DNA from 2 places in the Sinorhizobium mexicanum genome. Region 1 is predicted to be linked to the other one. Evidence: predicted binding sites of a transcription regulator. Region 1 holds the regulator's gene; the other holds the start of a gene.

Region 1 (7,680 bases):
GACATCGGCCTCGCGTCCACCGCAGAGCGAAAGAAGCGTACCCTCGCGCGCTCCCTCCAGACCGTAGACAACCGGCGCGTCGATGAACCGGACACCATAGCCGTCACAGTAATCGCTGAGTTCGCGCATCGTGCCCGGATTGTTGGTCGCGGCGATCGCAATGACCGAGCCCTTTTTGGCGAGGGGCGCCAACTCCCTGGTTACGGCACGCGACTGGTCATCGGTCGCGACGACGACGATGAAGACGTCGGCCATCGTCGCGAGATCGGCGAGGTCTTTCGCGGCCATGATATCCGCCGCCGAAGCCTTGGCGAGACAGTCCGCATCAAGGTCGTAGGCAGCCACGGCGAAGCCCGCCTTCAGCACGTGCGATGCCATGGCCAATCCCATTGCGCCGACACCCACGAATCCAACTCTTACTGACATGCAATCCTCCCCGTGCCTACTGCATGTTTCCTTAAATCGGATCCGATTTAAGGATAAAAACATGCACTAATTCAAAGTACTACAGCCGTTTGCGCGTCTGACGCGGTGCTGTAGAAAAGCCAGCCGAGACCCTTGGGACGCGCGGCGCGTTCCCTGAAGGCCGACCATGATCAGGCGATGATTGAATCCGGACTGTCCGGAAATACTCCTCCTCGACCGTCGCTTCGATTGTGCGACACCGTCTCCTCACGGCTTCGTACAACCCCGTCCTGAAGGATTTCTCGCTTCGGTCTTCCCTTGCGGAAATCGATTGTGGCCGCCGGGAATGATCGAAGTCTGCGGTTGGGAAGTTCTAAAATCAAGAAGAATGATTTGATATCGTTCAAACCAAAAGTTAGAACTGACTATCGTCAAATCCAGTTTCTCGGGGAGGTGAAATATGGATCTGCGTTCGGTCAACCGATTCCTTGCAGTCGCTGAATTGGGCAGCCTGAACAAGGCCGCGCAACGCCTCAATCTTTCCCAGCCGGCGCTTTCGAAAAGCATCCAGATGCTTGAATATGCTTTCGGCGTCCCTCTGCTCGACCGCGGGCCTCGCGGCATCACGCTCACCTCTTTCGGCGAAGCGGTGTTCGATCACGCCCGGCGCATTGCGGCCGAGATGCGCAAGATGGAGAGCGATATCAAAGCGCTCCGCACGCTCGGCTCGGGCGAGATCAACGTCGGCGCTCCGCTTGGCCCCGACAGCCGCACGCTGGCATTCGCGATCCTCAGACTTGTGACTGACGAGCGGCGCCTCACCATCAACATCGCCAATGGTACCCGCAGCGACCTGATCCGTCCCTTGCTTCTCGGGGATCTCGATTTCCTGATCGCCACCCTCTTCGAGCCAGAGGATCTTCCGCCCGATGTCGAACAGAGCGAACTCTATCTCGATTCCATGATCCTCGTCGTACGCGCCGGTCACCCCATGCTCGAGGGCCACCAGATCGAGCTCAGCGAACTGACGCAGTATCCTTGGGTGGTACTGACCGGCAACCGCGATCTCGAAGGCGCGCTCCGCAAGCTTGTCGGTACCGAATTCAATAAATCGGTATTGCGCAGCGGCTCTCCGATGTTCGTCAAGAACATTCTTCAGAAGAGCGAGTTCATCGGCCTTGTGCGCCAGGACGCCGTGCGCATCGAGCTCGAGACCGGTTCGTTGGTCGAGATCGACATATCCGCTCAGCTCGACATCCACGAGCTCGTGCCACCGCAAAAGGTGGGGCTGATCTTCCGATCGGACGTCTCGATTCCGGTCGCGAGCCAGGCCCTGATCCAGGAGATCACGGCGGCGGCGCGCACAAACCCCGACGCCCTTACCAAGCTGACGAAAATATAAGACCGGAAGCGCGACCCTGCCCTTTTGCGGACGGCGAGGCAGTCGGCGGAACGGTCGACGCGTCTCCACAGGAATTCGCGATAGCCAGATATTCACGGAATTTTAGGCACTTGCGGAACACATATGGAACAGATAGTGTCTGTTCTTGATTTGTTTCGCGATTCTGGAGTGACGCGCCATGCTAACCCGCAAGCAGCAGGAATTGCTTCTGTTCATTCACGAACGAATGAAGGAATCCGGGGTGCCGCCGTCCTTCGACGAGATGAAAGACGCACTGGACCTCGCCTCCAAGTCGGGCATCCATCGGTTGATCACCGCGCTTGAAGAGCGCGGGTTCATTCGCCGTCTTCCCAATCGGGCGCGCGCACTAGAAGTCATCAAGCTGCCCGAGGCCTACACGGCGAACCCGCAGCCTCGGCGTGGCTTCTCGCCAAGTGTGATCGAAGGCAGCCTGGGCAAGCCACCTGCCGCGCCTGCCGCCACAGCCAAATCGGCGTCGCCGAGCGATACTGCATCGGTTTCAGTGCCGGTCATGGGGCGAATCGCAGCCGGTGTCCCGATTTCCGCGATCCAGAACAACACACACGATATTTCCGTCCCGATGGAGATGATCGGCAGTGGCGAACACTACGCGCTCGAGATCAAGGGCGACTCGATGATCGAGGCGGGCATCTTCGACGGCGATACCGTGATCATTCGGAATACGAGCACGGCCAATCCCGGCGACATCATCGTTGCACTTGTGGATGACGAAGAGGCAACCCTCAAGCGGTTCCGCAGAAAAGGCGCGTCCATTGCGCTCGAAGCGGCCAACCCGGCCTATGAAACGCGTATATTCGGGCCGGACCGCGTCAAGATCCAAGGCAAGCTCGTCGGCCTTATTCGCCGCTATCACTAATTGAGCCGGGCTATTGCCCGGCAAAAGTCGGGCACCGCGATCCGACTTGCGCAGGCCAGCGGGCGCCTACAGAGCCCTGCGTCTTATCGCACCGCAACGGTCGCTGTAGCACTGAATTGCTGCATGTCTTTGTCCTTAAGTCGAGGTCGACTCAAGGACAAAGACATGCAGTAGAAAATCACGCTGCAACTTTGGGCGGCCAAGCGAACGGCCTTTACAGCCTTAGGCGCCGATCGCGTTCATGACAGCACCGATCGCCGCGAAGCGCGTTTGCGCGCCGAACGACTGTGCCGTCAGCCAAACAACAAAGCGTCTGCCTACGCACTTGTCATTGATTTTCTTGAAATAAAGCTTTGGAGGCCTCGCCCGGAATTGAACCGGGGTACAAGGATTTGCAGTCCTCTGCGTCACCACTCCGCCACGAGGCCTCACACGCCCGATCGATCAAGCGATGGCCGGCGTTTAGAACGAATCTATGAGGAGTGCAAGGGGGAGTGGTCCGAAAAAGGGTGGGACGACGCGAGGTCATCCCCGTTCTCCGCAGCGTTCCGACAATGCGGCCCCTGGCGCTCCGCTGCCGCATGTGCCCTTTCAGGATTTGTCGGAAGAATTTTGCTGGCCGCGCCAGCGCGCCCACCAGACCGCCAGCTTGCGGCGACGGCGGCGGATTGCGGGTATGTCGTGAGAAAGCACGAGCAGTCCCAGAGGAATCATCCAGAAGCCTAGTACCGGCAGAAAACCCAGCAGTCCGCCCAAGACAAGGAGCGTGCCAAAGAGAATCCGCAGCACCGGCGAGTCGGGCAAGTTCATACGCCATTTGCCGAGGACGAGTTCGTGCGTCTGCGGATCAATGCCGAAATGCCGTTCTTTCCTGTCGTTCGTCATTATTGCTCTTTCATACTCCTCCCCAGAATTGGGGCCTTCTCCACAGCCTCGCAACCGACGTTGTCATTTTTTTTGAAAAACCGCTTGGCAAATCGAAAAAGCATTTGTATTAGCAGCCTCACTTCTGCGGCGCAGATGATCCCTGGTAGCTCAGCGGTAGAGCACTCGACTGTTAATCGATAGGTCGCCGGTTCGAATCCGGCCCGGGGAGCCAGTTTCAAAGAGCCATTCGCGGCGAAGGCCCGAATGGCTCTTTTCGTTTGTCGGTATAGTCTCTGAAGGTTCCTCATGCGTGTTGCATGGCTTTTCCTGATTCTCGCAATCACGACAGAGGTCGCCGGTCTCACCGCGATGAAGGCTGCTTCCGCCTCCGGCTCCTATGTCGGGCATGCGATCATGTACGCCTCGATCGCGCTCTCATACGTGTTCCTTGCCAAGGCCGTGAAGACGATCTCCGTCGGCGTCGCCTATGCCATCTGGGAAGGGTCCGGTGTCGCCCTCATCACGCTTGTCTCCGTGTTCGTCTTTGGCCATGTGCTGAGCGGTCGCGAGATGCTGGGCCTGTCAATGGCTATCGTCGGAATACTGCTTGTCAACGCCGGTGAGGTGCCGGAAGAGGAAGCGGAGGGAGAAGCAGCCCGATGAGCGCAGACGGCTTCTATTTCGCTTTCGCGGTTATGGCGGGCATCCTCGACGTCGCAGCGAATCTGGCGTCCACGAAGTCGAACGGCTTCGCGCGGCGCGGTTGGGGGGTGCTTTCGATTCTCCTGGTACTTGCCGCATTCGCGCTGCTCGCCGAAGCGATCAAAGGTATGGAACTTGCCATCGCCTATGCAGTGCTCGGCGCGACCGGCATCTTCGGCACAGCGATCTGCGGGCGCCTCTTCTTCGGTCAGAAACTGAAACCTGTCGGCTGGGTCGGCTTGTCGCTCGTCTTCGGCGCGGTACTCGTGCTTCACACTGCCTGACGAGGCCGCCCCTTTGAACGGGATTGCTCCTTTTTCATGGCGGCTGCGGGTGCACGCTGGGGGATTAGCCAGTTGAGAAGCGCAAAGTAGACGCCATAAGGCAGGAACCGCACCAGCTTAACGGCATAGGTAAAGCGTTTCGGGAAGGTGATCTCGAAGCGCCCGGATTTCAAGCCGAGGCATATGCGCTCCGCCGCCTCATCGACGCTCACCAGAGCCGGTCGCGGGAACTTGCCTCTGGCCGAAGCGGCCGTGTCGACAAAGCCCGGACAGATCAACTGCATGCGGATACCGAGACGATCGAGGTCGAATTTCAAGCTCTCAGCCATATTGATGAGTGCCGCCTTGGTGGCTCCGTAAGCGGCGCTCATCGGCAGGCCGCAGTATCCCGCCACCGATGACACGACGGCGATCTGGCCATGACCGTTCGTCTTCATGTGCTCGACAACGGGCACGAGGCAATTGACGACGCCATATAGATTGACGGCGAAGCTCTTGTCGAAGGCTTCCCGACCAAGATCATCGCCGCGCACCGGAATCGCGACCCCCGCATTGAGCACGGCCAAAGCCACCCGCCCGTGGTCGTATTCGATGGCGGCCAGCAAGCGCTCCATGTCACGCGGGTCGGTGACGTCGCCATCGAGAACGACGATCCTGCCCGGTCCTGAAGCCTCATGCTGAAGTGCCACGAGCTTCTCGTGGCTGCGTGCCGTGACGACCACCGAGTAGCCCTCCTCAACCAGCCTGAGGGCCACGGCGCGGCCGATGCCCGAACTCGCCCCTGTTATCCAGACCAGTCCATGCTCGGGTCGGGCTGTGAATGCTGTCGTCATTTCGTCCTCGCGTCCATCGGGAAGGGCTTTCCCTTCCAAAGCCCGTGGCTGTCTCCCCCGGCCCGGGCTCAATACCTCTCCGACGGCAGCGCCTTCCCAAATTTTCCTCGTACGACCGATCTTTTCACGACCGAGACGAATTTTGCCCGGGACAGGTTAGCTGCGAAACGCTATTTCTTGCCTCGTGCACAGGCTGAGCCGAAAACACGCCAATATTTCGGCGATCTTGCCTGTAAACCAAATGTTTATCGGATCGTCGTTCATCAGGGATTATGCTGGGTTGAAACCCGGTGTCCGTTCCGTCCAGCGTGAGGTTTGCAAAATGACCGTTCTTCCGTCCGTGCTCGAAGCGATCGGCAACACGCCGTTGATCCGGCTCCAGGCCGTTTCCGAAACCACCGGCTGCACCATCCTCGGCAAAGCGGAATTTCTCAATCCGGGGCAATCGGTCAAGGACCGCGCCGCCCTCTGGATCATCCGCCAGGCGGAAAAATCCGGGCAGTTGAAGCCCGGCGGCGTCATCGTGGAAGGCACCGCCGGCAACACTGGAATCGGTCTCGCGGTCGTCGCGAGCGCGCTCGGATATCGCACGGTCATCGTCATTCCCGAAACGCAGAGTCAGGAAAAGAAGGACGCGCTGCGCCTGCTGGGTGCCGAACTCGTCGAAGTTCCCGCAGTGCCGTACAAAAATCCCAACAACTACGTGAAGATTTCGGGGCGACTGGCCGCCGAACTTGCCAAGACAGAACCGAACGGCGCGATCTGGGCAAACCAGTTCGACAATGTCGCGAACCGCGACGCGCATGTCGAAACGACAGCGCCGGAAATCTGGCGTGACACCGACGGCAAGGTCGACGGCTTCATCTGCGCGGTGGGCTCTGGAGGCACGCTCGCCGGCGTGGCGCAAGGATTGCGGGCCAAGAATCCGGCCGTCAAGATCGGTATTGCCGATCCGGAAGGGGCCGCACTTTACAACTACTATGCACATGGCGAGCTCAAGGCGAGCGGAAGCTCTATCACGGAGGGTATCGGTCAGGGCCGCATCACCGCCAACCTCGAAGGTTTCACGCCAGACTTCGCCTACCAGATTCCCGATTCGGAAGCTGTGCCCTACGTCTTCGACCTGATCGAAAAGGAAGGGATCTGCGTCGGGGGCTCGACGGGCATCAACATTGCCGGTGCGGTACGGCTCGCCAAGGATCTCGGCCCCGGCCACACGATCGTGACGATTCTCTGCGACTATGGTAACCGCTATCAGTCGAAGCTCTTCAACCCCGACTTTCTGACCTCCAAGGGCCTGCCAGTACCGAACTGGCTGAAGTCCACTTCGAATGTCACCGTGCCATACGAACCCGTCGGATAAAATTTGCGATGACCAACACCGTTACCGCCCTCTTCCGTGAAGATTTCTACCTCTCGACCTGCGAGGCAAACGTGACCGGAATTCTCGAGGACGGGGGGATCGAGCTTGATCAGACGTGCTTCTACGCCACCTCCGGCGGGCAGCCGGGCGATACCGGCTTTCTCGAGCGTCGCGATGGAAGCCGAATCGCGATCACAGGCACCCGGCACGGCGCCACCAAAGACGTCATCATCCACGCCCCGGCAGAAGGTCAGGCTTCGCCGGCGATCGGCGAAAAGCTGGTGCTCCACATCGACTGGCCGCGCCGGTACCGATTGATGCGCATGCATACCGCCTGCCACTTGCTTTCCGTCGTTTGCCCTTTCCCGATCACCGGCGCCGCCGTCGGGGAGGACGAAAGCCGTGTCGACTTCGACATGAGCGAGACGATCGACAAGGACCAGGTGACGGCCGCGCTCATGAAGCTCGTTGACGAGAACCACCCCGTCTACGTGCAATGGATCACGGATGAGGAGCTCGCCGCCAACCCCGGCATCGTCAAGTCGAAGAATGTCCGCCCGCCGATGGGGCTTGGCAGGGTGAGCCTCGTCTGCATCGGAAAAGACTCCGCCGTCGACAGCCAGCCCTGCGGTGGCACGCACGTTTCCGAGACCCAGGAGGTGGGCGCGATTCACATCGCCAAGATCGAAAAGAAGGGTAAGGAGAATCGGCGTTTTCGGATACGCTTCGGAACGCCGGACGAACGTGCGGCCGTCTGAGTCGGTGGAGTGACGACAATGGATAACAAGAACGAGAACAAGAGTGCTTTTGTCGTCTCTGCGGACTGGCTCCAGCAGCGTCTTGGCGAACCGTCGGTGAAGATCCTGGATGCTGCCTGGTACCTGCCGGCGCAGAACCGGGATCCGAAATCGGAATACGCGGCCGCG
Region 2 (7,680 bases), 570 kb from region 1:
TTCCTCACCTGAAGGCGCGACGTAAACCACTACGGAGCCTCGGCCTTGGTCTTCGAGGAAAGGGAGCATTCGATGCTGGGAAGGGTAAATCACGTGGCGATCGCCGTGCCTGATTTGGCAGCGGCGGCTGAGAGCTATCGTGCGACGCTCGGTGCGAACGTGACCGAGCCGCAGGCGCTTCCCGAACACGGTGTTAGGGTGGTGTTCGTAACGCTCCCGAACACGAAGGTGGAACTGCTGGAACCGCTAGGCGAGGCATCCCCGATCGCCGCCTTCCTTGCGAAGAACCCGGCGGGCGGCATGCACCACATTTGCTATGAGGTGGCAGACATCATGGCGGCTCGCGACCGGTTGAAGGCGGCGGGCGCGCGGGTGCTCGGCGACGGAACGCCGAAAATCGGCGCCCATGGCAAGCCGGTCCTGTTCCTGCATCCCAAGGACTTCCATGGCACCCTGATCGAACTCGAAGAGGTGTGACAGTCAGGCGCGGTCCAGTTATTTGCCGGTTGGGCTGAGTGGCGCTATAAGGCGAACGTGCTGGCCCCGCGGTAATTTCGGTGGAAGTGTGCCGGTGCCAGTGCATGTTTCCTTAAATCGTAGCCGATTTAAGGGCAAAAACATGTAGCAATTCAAAATGCTACAGCGTTCCTTTGTGCGTCTGAACGCGGCGCCGTAGGTTCATCCAGCGATATGACTTGAGACCCAAATGTCCGCTTTTTCAACCCTTGCCATCTACTTCATCATTTGGTGGCTGACGCTCTTCACCGTTCTGCCACTCGGAGTGCGGACGCAAGCGGAGGAGAACGACGTCGTTCCCGGCAGTGTCGAAAGCGCACCGGCGCGTTTTCGTGCATTGCGCGTCGTGCTGCTGACGACTGTCATCGCTGCCGCCATTCATGTCGGTTGGTACGTCGTTTCGGTCAAACTGGGATACGGGATCGATTCCATTCCGCGTTTCGCGCCGAAATTTTACTGAACGGCCGCCGTATAGCGGGCGGACGTACGAAGGACGCTGTAGCACTTCGAATTGTCAATGGGCAAAAAGCGTGCCAGCGGGCAAAAGCCCAGCCCCTGAACTTGCATCCATATCACTGTTTTCTCGCCATTCCGGGAGGTGCAGGCGCCATTCGTGCAGTGACCTCCGCGTCAATTGAAAATTCTCGGCTTGACAGCCGGAGAATTGACATATTTCAAGAGGTGCTTCGGTAAGGAAATATCGCGAAAAAGCAAAAAAAAACAAGGCGTAAAGCCTTGTTTTTTAAGTTTCGCGTGATCTCTGATCCGTTTCCGGCGGCAGCGAACGAGCGCGCCTAAGATCTTATCCTCCCAAGACTTGACCGCGAATTTCGGCAAGAATTTGGTCTTCTTGCCTGTTTTGTGAGCCGAAATTAGCTCAAACATTGGGCGCTGTCATCTGCTTTTTTTGCATTTTTGCTACAGTCTGGCAATTTTTTTCCGTTGACAGGAGCCGCCTCTGTCCTGTTACTTCCGTGCTCTTTTGACGCAGGCTAGCGCCGCGCATTTCCTGTCAAACGCCATCTATTATGTAGCTTTCTTCCCGCGACTGCAGGGTTTTCATCCGCGCGCGAAGCGGTTATGAACGCTGATCTCGAAATGCTTTCCGCTGGCCGTGCCGGGGGAAGAAATTCAAGAGTACGATCTGAGTAAAGGCAAACCGTTTCTCCCGGCTCAGGCGAAAACGGCTGCCGAAGCACAACGTCATTTCGCCCAAATCCGCCGATAGTGCGAAGTTCACCAAGTTCTGGAACCCGTCATGCGCCTGTCCCGCTTTTTCATGCCCATCTTGAAGGAAAATCCGAAGGAAGCGGAAATCGTTTCCCACCGCCTTATGCTGCGGACGGGCATGATCCGCCAGCAATCCGCCGGCATCTACACATGGCTGCCGCTTGGCAAGCGCGTGCTCGACAAGGTCAACGCGATCATTCGCGAAGAACAGAACCGTTCGGGCGCGATCGAGCTCCTGATGCCGACGCTGCAGTCGGCTGAGTTGTGGCAGGAGAGCGGACGCTACGATGCCTACGGCAAGGAGATGCTGCGCATCAAGGACCGACAGGACCGGCCGATGCTCTACGGCCCGACGAACGAGGAGATGATCACGGACGTGTTCCGCTCCTATGTGAAGTCCTATCGTGACCTGCCGCTCAATCTCTACCATATTCAGTTGAAGTTCCGTGACGAGATCCGTCCGCGATTCGGCACGATGCGCTCGCGCGAGTTCCTGATGAAGGACGCCTATTCCTTCGATCTTGATCGCGAAGGGGCGGAGCACGCCTATAACCGGATGTTCGCCGCTTACTTGCGCACCTTCGCCCGCATGGGCCTGCGCGCCATCCCGATGCGCGCCGATACCGGTCCGATCGGCGGCAATCTCAGCCACGAGTTCATCATTCTTGCCGACACCGGAGAGTCCGAAGTCTTCTGCCACAAGGACTTCCTTGGTTTTGACATTCCGGGAGAGGATACCAATTTCGACGATGTCGCCGGCCTGAAGACGATCTTCGAGAAGTGGACGTCGCGTTATGCGGCGACCTCGGAAATGCATGACGAAGCGGCCTTTAACGCTGTTCCCGAGGGAGAGCGCGTGTCGGCACGCGGCATCGAAGTCGGCCACATTTTCTACTTCGGCACAAAATATTCCGAAGCGATGGGTGCGAAGGTGCTCGGGCCCGACGGCAAGGAGCACACCGTGCACATGGGCTCCTACGGCATTGGCCCGACCCGTTTGGTGCCCGCGATCATCGAGGCGTCGCACGACGATAACGGCATCATCTGGCCGAAGTCGATCGCCCCGTTCGATGTCGTCGTCATCAACATGAAAGCGGGTGATGCCGCTTGCGATGCGGCCAGCGGCACGCTCTACTCGGGACTCGGGAAGGCTGGATTCGACGTGCTTCTGGACGATACCGATGATCGCGCAGGCGCGAAGTTTGCGACCGCCGACCTTATTGGTGTTCCGGTTCAGATCATCGTCGGCCCGCGTTCGGTTGCGAACGGCGAAGTCGAGGTCAAGGACCGCAAGACCGGCGAGCGCGAGACGATGACGATCGAAGCCGCGATCAACAAGCTGGCTGCGACGAGATAAAGGACGAAGGAAGCGAAGATGGCTGCGGCGACGGAAGACCAGGTGCAGGCTGCCGCTCAGTCCAGGGTGCCTTCCAGCCGTCCCTTTTCCGCGTTCGAGCGCATGGTGGCCTGGCGCTATCTGCGCTCGCGACGGAAGGAAGCCTTCATCTCGGTGATCGCTGGATTTTCCTTCATCGGCATCATGCTGGGTGTCGCGACTCTGATCATCGTCATGGCGGTGATGAATGGATTCCGCACCGAACTCATTTCCCGCATCCTCGGCATGAACGGTCATATCATCGTGCAACCGCTCGATGGCCCGCTGACCAACTATGCCGAGCTGGCCACCAAGTTTTCGGCAGTGCCGGGTGTGACCATGGCGATCCCGATGGTCGAGGGACAGGTTCTGGCACAAGGCTACGGTGACGCCTCGACAGGGGCCCTCGTTCGAGGGGTCCGTCCCGACGACCTCTCGAAGCTGAAATCCATCTCCGAGCACATTCAGTCCGGCGATCTGGTCGGCTTTGCGTCCGGCAGCGGTGTCGCAATCGGTTCGCGCATGGCCGAACAACTGGGGATTCGTGTCGGCGGCACGATCACGCTGACCTCGCCGAATGGCGATGTGACACCCATGGGCATGAATCCGCGTGTCAAGGCCTATACCGTTTCGGCGATCTTCGAAATCGGCATGTCGGAATATGACGCAACGATCATCTTCATGCCGCTCGAGGAGGCGCAGCTCTACTTCAATGCTGAGGGCCTCGTCCAATCGATCGAAATATTCGCCGAGCATCCGGACGCCGTAGATGCCCTGCGCAAGCCTATTGAAGATGCGGCCGGCCGGCAGATCTTCATCACCGACTGGCGCGATCGCAACAAGACCTTCTTCTCCGCACTCGAGGTCGAGCGCAACGTGATGTTCATGATCCTGACGCTGATCGTGCTGGTGGCGGCCTTGAACATCATTTCCGGCCTCATCATGCTGGTGAAGGACAAGGGCAGCGACATTGCGATCCTCCGAACGATGGGCGCGACGTCCGGATCGGTAATGCGCATCTTCTTCATGACCGGGGCCGCCATCGGGGTTGCCGGCACGATAGCCGGCGTGCTCCTCGGCGTCGTCGTTTGCCTCAATATCGAATCGATTCGCCAGTTCTTCTCGTGGGTCTCGGGGACGACGCTCTTCAATCCGGAGCTCTATTTCCTGAGCCAGCTTCCCGCCGATATGAATGCGGACGAAACGATCGCCGTCGTCATCATGGCGATTGCCCTTTCCTTCCTTGCCACGATCTTCCCGGCCTGGCGTGCCTCGCGCCTCGATCCGGTGCAGGCCCTGCGGTACGAATAACAAGGACAAGAACGCAAAATGAATGCGCGTGTGGCACTGCAGCTCTCCGGCATCGAGCGGCATTACGGCGAGGGCGACACCTACCTGCCGATCCTCAAGGGGGTAGATTTCACGCTGCGAAGCGGCGAGACCGTCGCGCTCGTGGCGCCCTCCGGGACCGGCAAGTCGACGCTCCTGCATGTCGCCGGACTGCTCGAGCACCCGGACGCAGGCGAGGTCGTCGTGAACGGCTTGGCCTGCAACGGGCTCAGCGACGACCGGCGCACGGCGATCCGGCGCAAGGAGATCGGTTTCGTCTATCAGTTCCATCATCTCTTGCCGGAATTCTCCGCGCTGGAGAACATCATGATGCCGCAGCTGATTGCCGGCCTTCCGAAGGCAGAAGCAGCAGAGAGAGCGGCCGCCTTGCTCGACTATATGCGCATCGGCCACCGTGGCAGCCATCGGCCGTCCGAGCTCTCCGGCGGCGAGCAGCAGCGTGTCGCCATCGCCCGTGCCGTGGCCAATGCGCCGCTCGTTCTCCTGGCTGATGAGCCGACCGGCAATCTCGATCCCGAAACCGCCGGCTATGTGTTCGAGGCGATGGAGGCGCTGGCGCGCCAGTCGGGCCTTGCGGCACTGATTGCGACGCACAACCATGAACTCGCATCCCTCATGGATCGCCGTGTAACGATCGAGGACGGAAAGGTCGTCGAACTGAAGTAGCCTCGAGGCGCCGCCGCTACGCGGCGGATCGAAGTGCTATGGCGCGCTTTGCGGATCTGAAAAGATGATCGCTGCAGTAGCGTCAAGGGAAGATGAGCCCGCCGCGGTAATCGAGCTCATAGGCTTCTTCGCCGTCGACGAAAATGACCTCGCGCCCGGAAAAGTGTTTGGTCCCGCCGCGGCTGCTGTCGATGTTGCAGCCATAAGCGTGCTGGTATTCCATGCCGCCGAGGAAATGGCGCTTTTCGTGGTACATCGTCTGCAATGCCGCCTTGATGACGGCGCCGGCCCGCCGCGCATCGATCAGGTCCGGACGGGTGATGCGGCCGAAATAATTCATCGCCCAGCGCGGTTTGCCATCGTGCCAAACCGCTTCCTGGCCGGCAAAATCCGTTCCACCGAAATAGCTGTCGAGATAACGCCACGCGCCACGCTGGTGCCCAACATCGCGCGAGCCGGGTCTGTTGGCGGGAAGTGCCCCGCCGTCGCCGATATAGGTCTTCGATTTCGCCTCGACGATAAAGGCGGTGAGTTCCTCGATGCTGAACATGAGCGTCCTCCCATTGCTCACGGAGGATGGCGCAACGTCGTCAGGCTGTAAAGAACAAAAAGGGAACAGGCTCTTGTTGACGCCTTGGCTTGCGTCGATCCCAACGGAGGCGGTCTCGGCGCGTTCAATTCGGCCGGATCACAGTTCACACCCGCAGTCCGCAATGCTGGCTGCCGTGGCGCATTAACCATGAGCGTTGAATTGCGGGATCTTTTATGCGGCCTTGCTTGACTATGGAACAAAAAAAGAACAAAAGAAAAACAATAGCGGAAAGGAGCCATATTATGACTGATTTCGTTCGTGATCTCGCCGCCTTCGCCTCCATGAGCCTGTTCATCGCCAGCATTTCGGTGATTGCGCTCGGATTGTGATCCTTCTGCGCCGGGGCGGCTTCGCAGGGCGCGGCCGCGTCGAATCTGTGCTGCCTCGGACGCAATGTTGAAAAAGAAGGCGGTCCCAGCCGTTGCGCTGGACATCAGGGACCGGAAACGGGATATCCTCTGCTCCGAACGGGAATCGGAGTGCAACGATGGCGAATGACGTGAGCCTTGGGCAGGGCGCAACTGTGACGGACCCGCAGTTCGTACACTTGCGTGTGCATTCGGCCTTTTCGCTGCTCGAGGGCGCGCTGCCGCTGAAGAAAGTCATCGGCAAGGCTGTAGCGGATGAGCAGCCGGCCATCGGTATTGCCGATACCAACAATCTCTTTGCCGCGCTCGAATTTTCACAGAAGGCGGCGGATGACGGCTTGCAGCCGATCATTGGCTGCCAGTTGTCGATCGACATGGAAGACGAGGCGGAAGCCGAACGGCGCGGTCATCATCATCAGCTTGCGAAGCTGCCGTCGCTCGTGTTGATCGCCGCTACCGATGCTGGTTATGTTAGGCTCGTCGACCTCGTCAGCCGCGCCTATCTCGACGGCGAGGGCAGCCAGGCGGCGCGAATAACGCGCTCGTGGCTGGCTGAGGGCGGGACCGATGGTCTGATCGCGCTGACGGGGGCGGCGAGCGGCCCTATCGACATCGCATTGAAGGCGGGCTCGCCGGTTCTGGCCGAGACCCGTTTGAAGGCGTTGATCGCGCTCTTCGGCGACCGGCTTTATCTGGAACTGCAGCGGCACGGCAATTATGACCGGCGGCACGAGAGCCGCATGGTCGAACTCGCCTATCGCTTTGATGTGCCGCTGGTGGCGACCAATGAGGCGTTCTTTCCCGCGCCGGCGGACTATGACGCGCACGACGCTCTGATGGCGGTTGCGCACAACGCGATGGTTTCGGATGACAGCCGTTTCCGGCTGACCCCGGACCACTATCTGAAGAGCCGCAAGGAGATGGCGGCGCTCTTCGCCGATCTTCCCGAAGCGCTGGGAAACACGATCGAGATCGCACGGCGCTGCTCCTTCATGCTGAAGACGCGCGGGCCGATCCTGCCGCGTTTTACCGGCGCTTCGGGGGATCCGGAGGAAGCAGAGCGTGCGGAAGCTGCGGAGCTTCGCCGGCAGGCGGAGGAGGGGCTCGAGCACCGCCTGGCGAAGCTCGGCATGGCGCCCGGTTACAAGGAAGAGGATTATCGCGAGCGGCTGGCGTTCGAACTCGGCGTCATCGAACGGATGAAATTCCCGGGCTACTTCCTGATCGTTTCCGACTTCATCAAATGGGCCAAGCAGCATGACATTCCCGTCGGCCCCGGCCGTGGCTCCGGTGCGGGATCGCTCGTTGCCTATGCGCTGACGATCACCGACGTCGATCCGATGCGCTTCTCGCTGCTGTTCGAGCGCTTCCTCAACCCCGAACGCGTCTCGATGCCGGACTTCGATATCGACTTCTGCCAGGACCGGCGCGAAGAGGTCATTCGCTACGTCCAGGCCAAATACGGCCGCGAGCAGGTGGCGCAGATCATCACCTTCGGATCGCTGCAGGCGCGCGCGGCGCTGCGCGATGTCGGCCGCGTGCTCGAAATGCCGTACGGCCAGGTCGACAAGATCTGCAAGCTG

What was found. The regulator LexA, encoded in region 1, represses DNA repair genes until DNA is damaged. The targets are predictions, from matches to a motif close to TGTTCNNNNTGTGTTCNG.
Region 2: FKV68_RS06825 (DUF5680 domain-containing protein) is a predicted target of LexA. The motif match lies at 5,922-5,939, and genes of this name have one in related genera.

Annotation. Positions count from the first base shown of each region.
Region 1 is NZ_CP041238.1:2,019,025-2,026,704, reverse strand. It holds gene FKV68_RS09620 (NAD(P)-dependent oxidoreductase) at 1-489, opposite strand, end outside; gene FKV68_RS09615 (LysR family transcriptional regulator) at 866-1,807, shown strand; gene lexA (transcriptional repressor LexA) at 1,986-2,705, shown strand; tRNA gene FKV68_RS09605 (tRNA-Cys) at 3,060-3,133, opposite strand; gene FKV68_RS09600 (hypothetical protein) at 3,297-3,590, opposite strand; tRNA gene FKV68_RS09595 (tRNA-Asn) at 3,730-3,804, shown strand; gene FKV68_RS09590 (SMR family transporter) at 3,879-4,235, shown strand; gene FKV68_RS09585 (SMR family transporter) at 4,232-4,558, shown strand; gene FKV68_RS09580 (SDR family NAD(P)-dependent oxidoreductase) at 4,546-5,391, opposite strand; gene FKV68_RS09575 (cysteine synthase A) at 5,714-6,754, shown strand; gene FKV68_RS09570 (alanyl-tRNA editing protein) at 6,763-7,512, shown strand; gene sseA (3-mercaptopyruvate sulfurtransferase) at 7,531-7,680, shown strand, end outside.
Region 2 is NZ_CP041238.1:1,449,574-1,457,253, forward strand. It holds gene mce (methylmalonyl-CoA epimerase) at 73-477, shown strand; gene FKV68_RS06805 (DUF1467 family protein) at 707-976, shown strand; gene proS (proline--tRNA ligase) at 1,775-3,103, shown strand; gene FKV68_RS06815 (lipoprotein-releasing ABC transporter permease subunit) at 3,122-4,432, shown strand; gene FKV68_RS06820 (ABC transporter ATP-binding protein) at 4,451-5,137, shown strand; gene FKV68_RS06825 (DUF5680 domain-containing protein) at 5,220-5,687, opposite strand; gene dnaE (DNA polymerase III subunit alpha) at 6,217-7,680, shown strand, end outside.